Regions from separate parts of the Fodinibacter luteus genome, predicted to be linked through region 3. Evidence: predicted binding sites of a transcription regulator. Region 3 holds the regulator's gene; each other region holds the start of a gene.
What was found. Region 3 encodes LexA, which represses DNA repair genes until DNA is damaged. Its sites were predicted from a motif close to TCGAACANNTGTTCGA; they were not measured.
Positions count from the first base shown of each region.

Region 1: ABD899_RS12210 (HNH endonuclease signature motif containing protein) is a predicted target of LexA. The motif match lies at 2,163-2,178, and genes of this name have one in related genera.
Region 2: ABD899_RS10035 (DUF6504 family protein) is a predicted target of LexA. The motif match lies at 2,470-2,485, and genes of this name have one in related genera.
Region 4: ABD899_RS13290 (HNH endonuclease signature motif containing protein) is a predicted target of LexA. The motif match lies at 2,065-2,080, and genes of this name have one in related genera.

Region 1 is NZ_BAABGM010000015.1:67,088-71,295, reverse strand. Features, by position in the region: gene ABD899_RS12210 (HNH endonuclease signature motif containing protein) at 1-2,111, opposite strand, end outside; gene ileS (isoleucine--tRNA ligase) at 2,634-4,208, shown strand, end outside.
Region 2 is NZ_BAABGM010000013.1:76,185-80,392, forward strand. Features, by position in the region: gene ABD899_RS10025 (DNA polymerase III subunit alpha) at 1-1,615, opposite strand, end outside; gene ABD899_RS10030 (SAV_6107 family HEPN domain-containing protein) at 1,623-2,054, opposite strand; gene ABD899_RS10035 (DUF6504 family protein) at 2,114-2,392, opposite strand; gene ABD899_RS10040 (YbaK/EbsC family protein) at 2,555-3,079, shown strand; gene ABD899_RS10045 (hypothetical protein) at 3,128-3,292, opposite strand; gene metF (methylenetetrahydrofolate reductase [NAD(P)H]) at 3,289-4,200, opposite strand.
Region 3 is NZ_BAABGM010000007.1:186,313-190,520, reverse strand. Features, by position in the region: gene ABD899_RS05855 (class F sortase) at 1-443, opposite strand, end outside; gene ABD899_RS05850 (hypothetical protein) at 443-1,069, opposite strand; gene ABD899_RS05845 (LysM peptidoglycan-binding domain-containing protein) at 1,407-1,787, opposite strand; gene lexA (transcriptional repressor LexA) at 2,037-2,759, shown strand; gene ABD899_RS05835 (DUF4259 domain-containing protein) at 2,807-3,232, opposite strand; gene ABD899_RS05830 (GNAT family N-acetyltransferase) at 3,287-3,826, opposite strand; gene ABD899_RS05825 (NAD-dependent protein deacetylase) at 3,847-4,208, opposite strand, start outside.
Region 4 is NZ_BAABGM010000015.1:317,350-321,557, reverse strand. Features, by position in the region: gene ABD899_RS13290 (HNH endonuclease signature motif containing protein) at 366-2,051, opposite strand; gene ABD899_RS13285 (phosphohexomutase domain-containing protein) at 2,198-3,841, shown strand; gene ABD899_RS13280 (Trm112 family protein) at 4,018-4,208, shown strand, end outside.

The sequences.
Region 1 (4,208 bases), on a different contig from region 3:
TGGCGGTGCATCCGCCCCGGGCGGCGCGGTCGGTGGCCCGACGGCTCGACGACGAGGATGCCGTGCGCCCGGGTCACCTCGACGTCGTGACCGCGGTCGTCGCGCCAGGGGGAGGGGCGGTCGCGCCAGGGGGAGGGGCGGTCGCGCCAGGGGGATGGGCCGTCGGGCCAGGGGGAGGGACCGTCGGGCCATGGGGAGGGGCGGCGTGGCGGTGCCGTCTCGGCGAGGTGCTCGAGGCGGAACTCGAGGGCGCTGTGCGGCGCGTCCGGCAGGACGGTGCGCGACGTATTGGGGCCGTGGTCGGGCTCCGGCGTCGCAGCTCCGGGGACGACGAGCGAGTGGAGGGCGTCGACCGGCGCACTGGTGCGCACCCGGCCCGTCGGGTCGGTCCACGTCGTCACGCCGTCCGGGGCGAGCACGACCCGCCAGCCGGGTCGCTGCTTGACCCGGTGATGCCGTCTGCAGACGCTCATGAGGTTGTCGGGTGTCGTGCGGCCGTGCGGCCAGGGGCGCACGTGGTCGAGATCGCAGAACCGGGCGGAGACCGAGCACCCCGGGAACCTGCAACGCCGGTCGCGCGTGCGGACGAGCTCGGCCACCCGCGCCGTGGGCCGGTACCGGTCGGCTCCGGCGCCAGCCAGCGCGGCTGCCGCCACCCGGGCGACCACCTCGTCGCCGCCTGTGGGCTCCCGGCGCTGACCGACGGGGCCGGGCCCGAGACCGAGGTCGAGAAGGGCGCCTGTGGTCGGGTGGCAGCCGGCCAGCCGGACCGCACCAGCACCGGCCATCGCGGTCAGCCATCCACGCGGCACGAGGACCGGCTGGTTGCGGTGGGGGCCGGTCACCTCGACGAGGTCCTCGTGCCCGGCGCCGGTGTCGTGCACGTCGCGCGCCTCGGTGGAGGGGTCAGCGGCGATGCGCTTCTCGGGCGCGGGGTCTTCCACGCTGGGCACCTCGGGTGAGCGGTCCGACACGGCGGGCGTCTCGGGTGAGGGATCCGACACGGCGGGCGCATCGGGCGACGGCTCCGGGACGGTGCGCGACCCGGGTGAGCGGTCCGGGACGGTGCGCGCCCTGGACACCGGGTCCGGCACAGCGGGCGCCTCGGGTGGGGGGTCTGGAGCGGCGGGCGCCTCCGGGCGGACTGCGGGAGCCTCGGGTGAGGGATCCGGGACGGCAGGCGGCTCCGGGCCGGGCTCTGCCTCGGAGCCGGGCACTGCCTCGGGGTCGGGGACGGCGCGCTCCTCGGGCTTCGTCTCGGAGCCGGGCACCGCCTCGGCCGGGACGGTCACGATGAGCGTGGTCTCGATGGTGGCGTTCCCGGCCACGAGGTCGGTGAGCGCCTTGGCCCGCGCCCGGCCGATCGTCGAGCACATCCCGTCGGCGACGTACTGCTGCGCGAGCGCGTCGATCGCAGCCCAGGCCTGAGCGGCCTCCTCCGAGGGGAAGGTGCCCTCCCACTTGTCCACCCCGGGCTCCTCGGCCCACCGGCGCAGAGACGACTCGGCCCGCGCGCGCCGCGCCCGCTGGCGCAGCAGGTCGGGGCTGATCTGCTCCAGGGCGCGCCGGCAGCGGCGCCTCAGGTGGGTGCCGTCCTCGGCCTCGAGGTGCTCGTCGAGCGCGGCGACGACCGCGGCACGAACCTCCGCGGGCGCCTCCTCGAGCTCGTCGGCGATGACCGAGGCCCGGTAGGCGTCGAGGCGACCGGCTGCCATGGCTTCGTGAAGGCCGCCGAGCCCGGTCTCGGTGTCGGTGCCCGCGGGGCCGTCCGCGGCCAGTCGCAGTGCCGAGCGCACTCGGCGCTCAGCCCACACCGCGGACACCGAGAGCACGCCCGACACGATGGCCGGCGCGTCGAGGGCGGAGTACCCCAGCGCCCGGTGCGACTCGACCAACGTGCCGTCCTCGAGCAGCTCGGTCTCGATGGCTGCCAGCCGGGCGATCGCAGCGTCCTGGGCCGCGGAGGCGACGTCGACCACGCGCTGGAGCGCGCCCACGGCAGCGGCCCACTCGGCCACCGAGCCCGTGACGGCCGACTCGGTGAACGCATCGGAGAGCGCCGAGACGGCATTCTCGGACGCCGTCTGCACTGCGGCTGGTCCGTCCCCCACGACTGCTCCCCCTCTTTTCCCCGCACCCCGATTCTACCGGCGCAGACGCCATAGCACAAGTGTTCGATAACAGGAATCTCGCTGTGTCGCAGCGATGATCGGCGACCCCGCACCACCTCCCGGCGGATGTCCGGCACCTCGGGGCCTCGGGGCCCCAACTTGCCGGACGCAACGACGGGCACCTCGGGGGCCAGCGGGCCGCACCTGCCGGACGCAACGTGAGGCCCCAACCTGCCGGACGCAACGACGGGTCCAGCGTGGCTATCATGGGCGGCACAGGCGTTCGAGCCGTCATCAGCGGCGAGCCTCCGGAAGAACGGGACGTCCACGGCATCCGTCGGGCGTCCTCACTAGAACCGGACGTCCGGGTCACGTCACGACCTGGTGCAAGAGCGGTCGCCCGAGCGGGCGGCAAGCGAGGTGGTACCGCGGAGGTGCGCGGACGGCATCCGGATGCCGTGCCGTCACCCTTCGTCCTCGTCCCGGCACGACGAGTCGACGAACCGCAGGAGCAGGCACCCCATGACGTACCCGAAGGTCTCCACGACCGGTGACCACACCGGCGCCGCGTTCGGCGTCCCCGCGAGCCCGCGCTTCCCGCAGGTCGAGGACGCCGTCCTCGCGCACTGGGCGTCCGACGGCACCTTCGCCGCCTCCGTCGAGAACCGGCCGGCGGGGGAGGACGGCGCCAACGAGTTCGTCTTCTACGACGGCCCGCCGTTCGCGAACGGCCTGCCGCACTACGGCCACCTGCTCACCGGCTATGTCAAGGACATCGTCCCCCGGTACGAGACGATGCGCGGCCGGCGCGTCGAGCGGCGGTTCGGCTGGGACACCCACGGGCTGCCCGCCGAGCTCGAGGCGATGAGCCAGCTCGGCATCAAGACCAAGGAGGAGATCCTCGAGCTCGGGATCGAGACCTTCAACGCGAAGTGCCGCGACTCGGTCATGAAGTACACGGGGGAGTGGGAGGAGTACGTCACCCGCCAGGCCCGCTGGGTCGACTTCGAGAACGACTACAAGACGCTCAACCCGACCTTCATGGAGTCGGTGCTGTGGGCGTTCAAGACGCTCTACGACAAGGGCCTGGTGTACGAGGGCTTCCGCTGCCTGCCCTACTGCTGGAACGACCAGACGCCGCTGTCGAACCACGAGCTGCGGATGGACGAGGAGGTCTACAAGAACCGGCAGGACCCCGCGGTCACCGTCGGCTACCGGCTCGAGACGGGCGAGCTCGCCCTCATCTGGACCACCACCCCGTGGACTCTCCCGAGCAACCTTGCGATGGCCGTCGGCGAGGACATCGACTACGTCGTCGTCGAGTCCGACGGGCCGACGGGGCGCACCGAGCGGTACGTGCTCGCGGAGGCGCGGCTCGGGGCCTACACCCGGGAGCTCGGCGAGGATGCCGTGGAGCGCGTCGTCGAGCGGCTCACCGGCCGCGACCTGCTCGGGCGCCGCTACACGCCGCCGTTCTCGTACTACGTCGGTCACGCCCGCTCGCACGTCGTGCTGTCCGCCGACTACGTCACGACCGACGACGGCACCGGCATCGTCCACATCGCCCCGGCCTTCGGTGAGGAGGACAAGCAGCTCACCGACCAGCACGGCATCAAGCCCGTCGTGCCCGTCGGCCCCGACGGGAGGTTCACGTACCCCGTCAACGACTACGAGGGCCTGCACGTCTTCGACGCCAACCCGCTCATCATCGAGCACCTCAAGGCGGCGACCCGCGGCGAGGGGGAGCGTGCCTCGGTCAGCGACGGCACCGTGCTCCTGCGGCGCGAGACCTACGACCACTCGTACCCGCACTGCTGGCGCTGCCGCGAGCCCCTCATCTACATGGCGGTGTCCTCGTGGTTCGTCGAGGTCACGAAGTTCAAGGACCGGATGGTCGAGCTCAACCAGGAGATCACCTGGGTCCCGGAGCACGTCAAGGACGGCCAGTTCGGCAAGTGGCTCGAGAACGCCCGCGACTGGTCGATCTCGCGGAACCGGTTCTGGGGCAGCCCGATCCCCGTCTGGCGCTCCGACAGCCCGGAGTACCCGCGGATCGACGTCTACGGCTCGTTCGAGGAGCTCGAGCGCGACTTCGGG
Region 2 (4,208 bases), on a different contig from region 3:
TCTCGTCGACCTCGGTGGGCGGCAGCCCGAGCGCGGCGCCGACGTCGCGCACGGCGTGGCGCACCTTGTAGGTGTCCATCATCGACACGCAGGTGACCCGCTCACCGCCGAAGCGGGCAAGGACGGCCTCGTAGATCTCGGTGCGGCGGGCCGACTCGACGTCGACGTCGATGTCGGGCAGCTCGGCGCGCAACGGGGAGCAGAACCGCTCCATGAGCAGCCGGTGGCGGATCGGGTCGACCCCGCTGATGCCGAGGAGGTGGTTGACGAGGCTGCCGGCCCCCGACCCGCGGGCCGCGACCCGCACCCCGCGGGCCCGGATGAGGTCGGTGACCTCGGCGACGGTGAGGAAGTAGGTGGGGTAGCCCAGGGTCTCGACGACCGCGAGCTCCGCGTCGAGCCGGTCGAGGACGACCTGCTGCTCGGTCTCGCTCGCACCGGGGTAGCGCCGGCCGACCGCCGCCCGGCAGCGCTGGGCGAGCACGGCCATCGGGTCGGTGCCGGGCTCGATGCCGAGCACCTGCGCCTCGGGGAGGTGGACCGCGCCGATGCCGAGGTCGTGGCGGGCCTGCTGGGTGCACTCGTCGGCGACGAGGGCCGTCATCGCGACGAGCCGGTCGGCGCGCGAGCGGTCGCCCCCGGTGACCTCGAGGGCGCTCGCGTGCATCGCCGCGGTGCTCGCGAGGTGCCCGGCGTCGGTGACCCGGTCGAGGTGGCGCGAGTCGAGGACGACGAGGCGCCGGGAGGCGTCGAGCAGGTCGACGGTGCGCACCTGCTCGGGGTCGACGTGGCGGACCGCGGCGGTGAGCACCGCGGGGATGCCGGCCGCGTCGGCGAGGCCGAGCAGGTGCGCCGCGTGCGACCGGCATCCGGGTGTGCCCTCGGGCCCGCCGTGGAGGACGACCTCGACGGCGAGGGCGTCGCGCGGCAGGAGGGCTCGCCACGTGGCGAGCAGGTCGCGGGCCCGGTCGCGGCGTCCGGCGAGCACGGCCCGCCCGACGTCGGAGTCCGGGCCGAGCAGCACGAGGAGCCGGCCCGGGCCACCGACCGTCGCGACCTCGTGCGACGTACGCACGGTTCTCACCGGGTGGGGGGTGCGAGAACCGTGTGAAGACCGCACGACGTCGGAGCCGACGGGGTGGGACCAGCGGGCGAGCAGGTCGGCGGTCGTCACGGGCACCCCTCGCTCCCCGCGCAGGTGGGTCTCGGTGACGAGGCGGCACAACGCCGCCCACCCGGCCCCGGGGGCGACACCCGCGCCCCGGCCACGGGCGAGCACGGTGACCCTCGGACGCCGGGGGTCGACGATCGCGCCACCGCGCACCGGGGTGCGCGGGCGCTGGGGCGAGCGCCCCGCACCCGGTGAGCCCCCGGCATCCGCCGCGCCGACCGCGAGCGGCTCGACGGCGAGGTCGACCCCGAGGACCGGGGCGATCCCCGCGCGGCCGCACGCGGTGGCGAACCGCACCGCGCCGTAGAGCCCGTCGCGGTCGGTGAGGGCCAGGGCGCCCTGGCCGTGGGCGGCGGCCCGCTCGACGAGGTCCTCGGGCATCGACGCGCCGTAGCGCATCGAGAACCCCGAGGCGACGTGCAGGTGGGCGAACGCGGGCACCAGCGCGCCCTCAGGCGGAGCGGACCGGGACGAGGCGCCGCGGCCGGTGCGCGAGCGGCACCCCGAGGCGGTCGGCCGCGAGGTCAACGAAGGTCTCGGCGTCGCGCAGCAGGTCGTCGGCCTCGCGGGCGGTGACCCGCACGAGCCCGGTCTCGACGCCCACCCGCTGCCCGGTCACGGCAGCGAAGCGGTGCGCCCACTCGGTGAGCTCGGGGACGAGCCGCGCGGTGAGCGCCCAGACGTCGTGGGGGCCGTCGCCACCCGCGGCCAGACCGGCGCCGGGGTGGCTCGCCGAGCGGGCGGCGACGAGGGCGGCACCGGCCCGCAGCGCGGCGAGCGAGGCCGCGAGGTAGCGCGCGGAGGCGGCGGAGGCGGCGTACCCGCTCGTCAGCGACTCCCGGGAACGGTCGAGGAGGTCGAGGGTGGTCGCGGCGTGGCTCATGGGGTCTCCTCGGTCGGGGTTCGTCGTCGGGTTCGTCGGGTCGGGGCTCGTCGGTCGGGTCAGTCGTGGGCGCGCAGGAGCAGCCAGCGGTCGTCGTCGCGGCCGAGGTCGAAGACGCCGGCGGTGCCCGACGGCGGGCGGGCCTCGACCCGCCAGACCCGGCGCTGGGGGCTCGGCAGCCCCGGCACGGTGGGGTGGTCACCGACCTCGCGCCACCACGCCCGGCGCTCCTGCCACGAGGCGAGCACCGCGCACACCGTGTAGCGGCGACCGCGCCAGACGAAGTCACGGGGCCCGTCGTCACCCCGGACCGCCACCTGCTCGTCGTGACGACGCACCACGGGACCCTCCGGACCGCTGCCGGGCACCACCCGGGACGCGGCTGCCCGGACGGTCACCGGGACCTTCCCGGTGATCGAACACCTGTTCGACACAGACCACCATAACCCCACCCCCCGACATCGGGTCAAGCCGTCCCCGGGGGTCACTACGCTGACGTCATGACCCCCGAACCGGGCGACCCGGTCCCCCTGCGCGACCTGTCCGGCCACCCGGGCGTGCGGGCGGTCCTGGACACCCTGGCGCTGCACCACATCACCCCGGAGGTGCGCCACCTCCCGGATGCCGTGCGCACGGCCAGGGCGGCCGCCGAGGCCCTCGGGACCTCCCCCGCCGAGATCGCGAACAGCCTCGTCTTCGTCGCGACGACCCACGAGGGCGAGCGGCAGCCCCTCCTCGTCCTCGCCTCCGGCGGGCACCGGGTCGACGTCGACAAGGTGGCCGACCTCGTCGGGCTCGCGTCGGTCGAGCAGGCCGACCCCGAGTTCGTGCGCCGCCACACGGGGTTCGCCATCGGCGGGGTCGCCCCGGTCGGCCACCCCCGGCCGATCCACACCATCATCGACGTCACCCTCGGGCGCTACGACACGGTGTGGGCGGCGGCGGGGCACAGCCACTCCGTGTTCGCGACGACCTACGACGAGCTCATCCGGATCACCGGTGGGCACCCGATGGACGTCGCCTGACCGACCCCGGTCGCCCGGTCCACCGCACCGCTCGACCGCCGAGCGCGCTCAGCCGGATACGCCCCCCGGCCGGGCGAGGTCGTCCACCGAGGCGAGCGGCACGACGCCCGATGCCGCGGCCGACAGCACGGGGTCCCGGTGCTCGGCGGCGACCGGCCGGTCCTCGCCCACGAGGTGGACCAACGTCGCGGCGTCGAGGACGAAGCGGGTCATGGCCCCAGCGCGAGGTGGTCGTGCACCTCGAGCGTGGCCGTCGACCGGTTCATCGTGATGAAGTGGATGCCGGGCGCGCCCTCGTCGAGCATCCGCCGGCCGATCTCGGTCGCGATCTCGACCCCGACCGCGCGCACCGCCGCAGGGTCGTCCTTGACGGCCTCGAGGCGCGCGACGACCGCGGGCGGCAGCGGCGTGCCCATGAGCTCGGACATCCGGTGGATCTGGCGGAGGTTGGTCACCGGCATCAGGCCCGGGGTGATCGGCAGGTCGCGCCGAGCCGCGACCCGGTCGCGCAGCCGCAGGTAGCTGTCGGCGTCGAAGACCATCTGGGTGATCGCGAAGCTCGCCCCGGCATCCGCCTTGCGGACGAGCACGTCGACGTCGTGGTCGAGGTCGGGGCTGGCGGGGTGAACGTCCGGGAAGGCGGCGACACCGACGGTGAAGTCGCCGAGCCCGCGGATGAGCTCGACGAGGTGGTCGGCGTGGTCGAGGCCCTCGGGGTGCGGGGTCCACGCACCGCGCACGTCGCCCGGTGGGTCGCCGCGCAGGGCGAGGATGTTGCGGACCCCCGATGCGGCGTAGGCCCCCACGACGTGGCGCAGCTGGCGCACCGACGCCCCCACGCAGGTGAGGTGCGCCAGCGGGGTCAGCGTCGTCTCGTCGGCGATCCGGCCCGTGACACGCACGGTGCGGTCCTGGGTGGTGCCCCCGGCGCCGTACGTCACCGAGACGAACGCCGGGTGCAGCCGCTCGAGGTGCCGGACGGCGGTCCACAGCTGGGCCTCGGCCTCGTCGTCCCTGGGGGGGAAGAACTCGAAGCTGATCGAGGGCCGCGACTCGGCCAGGCGCGCCGGGATGGACGCGACGAGGTGCGCCGGCCGTCCCCCTCCTCCGTAGTGCGCCATGGCGGTGA
Region 3 (4,208 bases):
AGGTCGGCGAACACGTCGGGCCGGCTGCCCGTCGCCACGTGCGCCGCGATGACCGCGGTGCCGACCCTGCCGGGACGAACGCGGTCGTACCCCCGGAACCACATGACGGTGCCCGGGTCGGGATCGATCGTGCCGTTCGAGCTCAGGCCTCCTCCCGCCATCCGGTGGTCAAGATCGATGGCGGGGATCTGGATCCGCAGGCCGGCCGCCGAGGGCGGTTTCGACGCCGTGGCCGACGGCTTCGGCGAGGCGCTCGTCGCGGACGTGGTCGGCGTGGGGCTCGGTGTGGTCGTGCCGGGCGTCACCGTCGGCGGGGCTGACGGGGCCAGGGTCGCCGCCGTCGCCGACACCGACTCGCCGTCGCGCTGCATCATCCAGGTGAGCAGCGCGACGGCGAGGACGGTCAGTGCCACGCCCACCGCGAGCAGTGGGCGGCGGTTCATCAGCGGTGGTCGCCCTGACGACGGCGGCTGACGACGATCACACCGGCACCGGCGACAAGCGCCGTGGCCGCAGCGGCGAGACCGAGGCCCGCAGCAGAGCCGCTGTCAGAGACCCGGTCGGTCTCGACAACCGGACCCTTGACCGGGGGCTTGGGCTTCGGCTTGCCCGGGGTCTCCTCCTCGGGCTCCTCAGGCTCCTCCGGCTCGAGCTCGGCGATGCACAGGATGACGTGCGAGTTGTCCTTCTTGTTCGAGTGGGCCAACTTGTCGCCGACCTCAGGCTCGACGACAACCTCACTGGCGTCTTCGCCCCCGCCCGCCTTCACAACCCCCAGGACGTAAGCCAAGTCGGCATCATCCACGTCACCAAAGACCTCGTCGATCTGCTCGTCCGTGAAGAAGTCCTCGATCTCGGGGACGACGAACGGCGTCTCGGGCGAGCCCTCGTTCACGCAGAGCGCGAGAATCCCCTCTTCCTCCAAGAGGTAGTTCTCCCAGAACCAGGTCTTGTTCTCGTCGGGATCCACAGGGGCCGCCGAGGCGGGGGCCGCGAGTGCGATGGGGGCCGCGACGAGCGCGGCGGCACCCACGAGGGGTATGAGGGATTTGATGACGCGACGGTGCACGGGCGAGACCTTTCGGCTTGTGTGTGGCCGGCGAGGCGGCCACACCAGTGGTGTACGTGTGCAGATGTAGGGCAGCCCACGGCGACGTGTCACACCCTTGCGCGCTGAACCCTAGGGCCCCGGCCACCTCGGGGGAAGCACCTGCTCCGTGTTGTGGCCGAACGGACGAGTCACCGGAGGCCGAACGATCCTCAGCCCCCGAGTCCTCGCCGCGCCAGGACAGCACGAAGGGCGCCGCTCCCCTGCACGGGGGCGACGCCCTTCGGCGTTCTGAGTCGGGTCGAGGGACTCAGGACACGGGGCGGCAGGCGCGGACGACCGTCGCGCCGGCCGGTGGTCAGGACCGCGGGATGACGAGCTGTTGGCCGGCGCTGATCTGGGCGGTGCTCAGCTCGTTCGCGAGCTGGATGGCGACGATGCCCTGGCTGATCGGAAGCTCGGGCAGCTCGGCGAGCGCGATCTCGGACAGGGTCTGGCCGGGAGCGACCGTCACCGAGCGGGACGGCTCGGCCGCGCCGGCACCCCGAAGCCCGGTCATCCCGAGGGCCGCGGCGAGCGCGACGGCGAGGACGACGAGCGCCCAGCGGCCGCGACGCGTGAGCCGCAGCGCGCCGGCATCCTGCTCACCACCACCCGGCAGGACGACGAGGTGCGGCCGGCGCCGGACCGGCGACCCGGCATCCACGAGGTCGGTGGGCCCCCATGCGAGTGCGCTCATGCTCTCTCCTCCATCCCGACGGCCACGGCCATCGTCGAACCGGTGTTCGATAGAACGTCTGTACGAGTTGTAGCACGGATGTTCGACCGCTTCAAGACACACCTCGAAGAAATGTTTGAAATGTGTGTACGAGACTCGTACGCTGTCCTCATGCAGGAGATCCTGCCGACGAGCACCGACAGTTGGCCCGACCTGCGCAGACACCCGGTCCCGAGGGGGCCGGGGGCGGATGACACCGAAGGGGTCGACATGGCACGTCCGAGGAACGCCGACATCCACGAGATGCCCGACCGCGGCGACGGCGGGGCACTCACCCACCGCCAGCGCAAGGTCCTCGAGGTGATCCGCAACTCGATCGACCGCCGCGGATACCCCCCGAGCATGCGCGAGATCGGTGAGGCCGTCGGGCTGACCTCCCCGAGCTCGGTCGCCCACCAGCTCTCCGCGCTCGAGCGCAAGGGCTTCCTGCGCCGCGACCCGAACCGGCCGCGCGCCATCGAGGTCATCTCCCCCGACACCGCGAGCGACGAGCCGGGCTACCGGGGCGCCCCCGAGCACGACGACGTCGACGTCACGGGTGTCAACGACGCCCGACCCGAGGCCACCTACGTGCCGGTGCTCGGCCAGATCGCCGCCGGCGTGCCGATCACCGCCGAGGAGGTCGTCGACGACGTCTTCCCGCTGCCCCGCCAGATCGTCGGCGAGGGGTCGCTCTTCCTCCTGCGGGTCGTCGGCGACTCCATGGTCGACGCCGCGATCTGCGACGGCGACTGGGTCGTCGTGCGCCAGCAGCCGACCGCCGACAACGGCGACATCGTCGCGGCGATGCTCGACAACGAGGCGACCGTCAAGACCTTCAAGCGCCGTGACGGCAAGGTGTGGCTGCTCCCCCACAACCCCGCGTTCTCACCGATCGACGGCGACCACGCGACCATCCTCGGCAAGGTCACGGCCGTCCTGCGCCGGATCTGAACCCTGCGCCGATCTGAACCCCGCGCCGGATTGTGACGGCGAGGCCGTCAGTCGTCGCGGTCGCCGAGCCAGGCCAGGGCCCGGCGGCAGGATGCCGTGACGTCGTCCGCGAGCCCGGCCTCGTCCCACAGCTCCCACCACTCGTTGTCCTGCGAGCGCACCGCCCGCCGCAGCACCTGGCGCGACTTCTCGACGAGCTCCTCGTCATCGGTCGGCAGCGGCTGGTTGACGAGCCACGCCGGCAGGTAGGGCTCGCCCCGGGCCGCCTCGGGGTTGACCGACGCGCCGACCGCGGCGGCGCCCGCCACCGCCTCGCACATCTCCGGCGCCTCGACGTACCCCGTGGCGAGGAGGACGACGTCGAGCGCTCCGAGCACCCGGCCGGGGCGCTGCGCCCGCGGCAGGTCCTCGAGCGCGTCGAGGAAGTCGAGGGCGTCGTCGTTCTCGAAGGGTCCGGACCCGGTTGCTCCCATGCTCGCAGCGTACGCGGCGCCGGGTCGCGTCCGGCGCCGGCATCCGAGGAGGGCCTACCGCACCCGCTGCCACCACGCCGTGTCGACCCAGCGGTCGAACTTGCGGCCCACCTCGCGCAGGAGCCCAACCCGCTCGAAGCCGACGGCTGCATGCAGCGCCTCACTCGCGGGATTGGGCTGGGCGATGACGGCGAGACACGTGTGGATGCCGTCGGCGTCGACCCGGCGGAACAGCTCGTCGTACAGCGCCCGCCCGATCCCTCGGCCGTGGGCGTCGGCGTCGAGGTAGACCGACGTCTCGCGGGTGCCGTCGTACGCCGGTCGCGGTCGGTACGTCGCCGCATACGCCATCCCGAGCACCCGGCCGTCCTCCTCCGCCACGACGACGTGGTCGCCGGGCCGCCTCGACGCGACGCGCTCGGCGAACAGCGTCGGCGGCTGCGGGTCGACGTCGAACGTCGCGAGGGTGTGCCGCACCGCGTCGTTGTAGATCTCGGCCATCGCGGGCAGGTCCGCCGCGGTCGCCGTGCGGATGACGACGCCACCGGACGCGACGCCACCGGATGCCGTGCGGCTTCCTACCCCGCGCGTCACCTCCGGACCGGGCCCGGCCATCAGGCGGCGAGGCCGGCGCTGACCACCGCGGCGAGGGTCGGCGCGAGGGGCCCGTCGACGCGCAGGGTCATGAGGTCGTCGCCGCGGGTCGGTCCGCGCGTCACGGCCATGACCGGGATGCCGCGCTTCGCCGCGTGGCGCACGAACCGCAGCCCCGACATGACCGCGAGGGAGGAGCCGAGCACGAGGAGGGCCGGCGCGGCATCCGTGAGGGCGTAGCACGCGTCGACGCGCTCGCGCGGGACGGAGCCGCCGAAGAAGACGACGTCCGGCTTGAGCGTGTGGGCACCGCAGACGGTGCAGCGCGGCAGGTGGAAGCCGGCGACGAGGTCGTCGTCGAGCACGATGTCGCCGTCCGGCC
Region 4 (4,208 bases), on a different contig from region 3:
TGCGCGGCAGCGCCGAGGGCTGAGAGAAGATCGCCCCGGACGCACCGCACGGCCCAGGAGGGCGCCGAAGCGGGCGAAGGCGTATCGCCGGAGGTGAGCTCGAGCGCTTGCCCGCGTCGCCCGACCCCCGCACGTCGAGGCGCGAACACCACACCCCGAACCGCCGACGGCCGCACCGCGAGCGCGAAGGCGGACTCCCGGAATCCGAGCGCGAAGGCCGACACCCGGACCCCGAGCGCGAAGGCCGACACCGGAAGGCCGAGGCGCGAAAGTCGAGGCACGATGGCGAAGACGCGGACGTTCGGCTCGAGCGCCCAGGCTCGGCCGACGTCGGAAGCGGGCGTGCGTCAGCAGCGGGGGAGGGGTCATGGCCGTCGGCGCAGCACGAGGGACTTGCGGCAGTCGGAACCCGTCCGGATCGTCGCCTCGTACCGGGGGTCGTGGGCTCGCCGATGGTGGAAGCCGCACAAGGGCACGGCGAGGTGGAGGTCGGTGCGGCCGCCCTTCGCCCACGGGTCCTCGTGGTGCAGCTCGCACCAGGCATATGGCCGGTCGCATCCCTCAGCGGCGCACTCCTCGTACGTCGTGGCGAGTGCAACCCGCTGTGCCTCACTGAAGAACCGGTTGACGCGCCCGAGGTCGAGCGGCAACGACGTCCCACCCAGCACCGCGGGCAGGATCCCCGCGGAGCAGGCCAATCGCCGGGCCTCGCTCGCCGACAGGTCATGGCCGGTGTCGAGGTGCGCGGCGCCGAGGCTCTCGATCAGCCGGTCGTGGTCGATGGTGACGACGACTGTCGCGGCCACCTTGCCGTTGAGTCGTTCGGTGTCGAGGTGCTCGAGCAGCTCGACGAACGCCTGCCCCTGTCGCTGGGCCCAGTCGAAGCCACCCCATCCTGTGGCGCTCTCACCGCGCCCGGATGCTGCACCGTCACGACGAGCGGTCTTCCCGAATGCCGCTCCGGCCGAGCTGCTCTCGGGCGGGAGGTCGCCCCGCCCACCCCCGGTGCCATCGAAGAGGTCGGACGCCGCGTCGGTGTCGGAGCCCGCCCCGGAAGGGCGCTCCTTCCCATCCCCGGAGCCGGAGCCGGAGCCGGAGCGAGAGCCACAGCCAGAGTCGGAGGCGGGCTGAGGCTCGGAGTCGGAGCCCGCCCCGGAGGAGCGCTCCTTCCCATCCCCGGAGCCGGAGCGAGAGCCACAGCCAGAGTCGGAGGCGGGCTGAGGCTCGGAGTCGGAGCCTGCCCCGCCGAACCCTCCGCCGGACGACGACGCGCCGCTCGAACACCCATCGCCCCGCCCGCCGGCGGCACCCGCCTCGGAGCCCGAACCGCCCGGCCCCTGCCGCCGAGGAGAGGCCATCTGCTGGATCACCTTGCGCAGGATCGACGCCGCCAGCGCCGGGACCGTGAAGTGACCGGTGACCGTGCCGTCCTGGTTGTCGTGCATCGTCAGCCGCACCCGCGCCTCGGCACGAGCCTCCTCGGACCGTAGCTCGCCGTCCTCGTGGGCCGCGGACTCCTCGGCTGATCGCTCCGCCGCGGCCAGGGCCCGACGCGCTTCCCGGCGCAGCCGAGCAGGGTCGACCCGCCGCGCCAGCGCCACGAGCGACGACTCCACCTTGTGCCGCTCCTCCTCGGTCATCGTCTCCGGCATGCGCGACACCGCCGACGCGATGACCGACGCGTGTGCCGTGCTCAAGGCACCCTCGGCGAGGGCCTGCTTGGTCAGCGGCAGCGACTCCTCGAGCGCGGTGGCGAGCGAGACGTCCGCCGCGGCCTTCCCGCCCCACGAGCGCGTGTGCGACGCGAGCCACGCGGGGGTGCCGGTCATGCCCGCCTGCGACGCGGCATCCTGCCGGTCCGCAGCGGCGACCAGCCTCAGACGCAGCGCCTCGAGCCGAGCGATCGCCCGGTCGGCCTCGGCGACGTCGTGCCCCGTCACGTGGCCCACCGCGCCGGTGCCGACGCCGTCGAGCACCTCGTGGACCCGCGCCACCCCGGCGACAACCGGCAGGGTGCCGGTGTCGGGGGAGAAGGCGATAACGGTGGCCATGAGAGGAGATTATTAGAACAAACGTACGAGCACAAGCCGGAGTTTGCCACTGTTTACGGTTGTTCGCTGACAGCAGAACCGCGAGGACGCCCGACCCCCACGGCATCCCTGCGACCTGCCCGCACCCTCCCGTAGGCTCACCTGCCGTGACCGCCACCTCCCTCGCCGACGTCGTCAAGGCCTACGACGTGCGCGGCACCGTCCCCGACCAGCTCGACGAACGCGTCACCCGCGCCTTGGGCGCCGCCTTCGCAGAGGTCGTCGTGCGCGCGGAGGGGGCACCCGGCATCGTCATCGGGCACGACATGCGCGACTCGAGCCCCGCCCTCAGCGCCGCCTTCGCCGACGGTGCCCGCAGCCGCGGCGTCGACGTCACCCTCATCGGCCTCGCGAGCACCGACGGCCTCTACTACGCGAGCGGCGCCCTCGACCTGCCCGGCGCCATGTTCACTGCCAGCCACAACCCCGCCGAGTACAACGGCATCAAGCTCTGCCGCGCCGGCGCCCGCCCGGTCGGGCAGGACACCGGGCTCGCCGACGTCCGAAGGCTCGCCGAGCAGATCCTCGACGGTGCCGCGACGGATGCCGTCCCCTCACCTGCCCCGGCTGCCGCCCCGTCACCTGCCCCGGCTGCCGTCCCGTCCCCCGCCGCGGATGCCGCGGGGTCGCCTCTCGCGGATGCCGCGGGGTCGCCTGCCGCGGATGCCGTCCCGTCACGGGCCTCGGCTGCCGCCGGGTCGCCTGCCGCGGATGCCGTCGCCTCGCCTGCCGCGGACGCCGTCCCGTCCGACGCAACCCACGCCCCCGGCATCCTCATCGAGCGCGACCTCCTCCGCGACTACGCCGCCTTCCTCCGCGGCCTCGTCGACCTCAGCGCCATCCGGCCCCTCAATATCGTGGTCGACGCCGGCAACGGCATGGGGGGCCTCACCGTCCCAGCCGTGCTCGGCACCGCCGCAGGCCTGGAGAAGCTCCCCCTCGACGTCGTCCCCCTCTACTTCGAGCTCGACGGCAGCTTCCCGAACCACGAGGCGAACCCGCTCGACCCGCGCAACCTCGTCGACCTCCAGCACGCCGTCCGACAGCACGGTGCCGACCTCGGGCTCGCCTTCGACGGTGACGCCGACCGGTGCTTCGTCGTCGACGAGCGCGGCGAACCGGTGAGCCCCAGCGCGATCACCGCCCTCATCGCCCGTCGCGAGGTGGCACGCGCGGTCGCAACCGGTGCCACGGCATCCGACGTCGCCGTCGTGCACAACGTCATCTGCTCCGCGCAGGTCCCCGAGGTCATCGCCGCCACCGGTGCCCGCGCCGTGCGCACCCGCGTGGGCCACTCCTTCATCAAGGCCGAGATGGCGCGGCACGACGCGGTGTTCGGCGGCGAGCACAGCGCGCACTACTACTTCCGCGACTTCTGGTTCGCCGACACCGGCATGCTCGCGGCGATGCACACGCTCGCGGCCCTCGGCGAGCAGGACGCACCGCTGAGCACCGTCATGGCCGACCTGCACCGGTACGCCGCGTCGGGCGAGATCAACTCGACCGTCACCGATTCCAGTGCCGCCACCGACGCCGTGCGCGGCTGGGCCGCCGACCAGGGCGTCACGACCGACGAGCTCGACGGCCTCACCCTCACCCACGCCGGCAGTGGCAGCGACAGTGACCCCATGTGGTGGCTCAACCTGCGCGCCTCCAACACCGAGCCGCTGCTGCGCCTCAACGTCGAGGCCGCCGACGCCGCCACGATGGAGCGGGTGCGCGACGCGGTGCTCGCCGTCATCCGCGCCTGAGGCGCCCTGTCCGGGCCGTCGGCCGGATGCCGTACCGCCTGCGGTCCTCGCCGCGGATGCCGTACCGGCCTGCGGTCCTCGCTGTGGATGCCGTGCGTCCTCGCCCACCCCAGGGCCGGCGATCCACCGTGTGGGAGGATCGGCAGCGACCACCGCGAGCCCCTCGGAAGGACCCCATGAGCGAGCAGGCCACCCCCGCTGCGCCGATCGAGCCGTGGCTCCGCGAGATCCTGCGCTGCCCCGCGTGCCGCAGCGAGCTGCGTGACGACACCGGCCCCACTGGCGATCCGGAGCTGGTCTGCACGTCGAGCGAGTGCGGGCTCGCCTACCGCATCGACGAGGGCGTGCCGGTGCTGCTCATCGACGA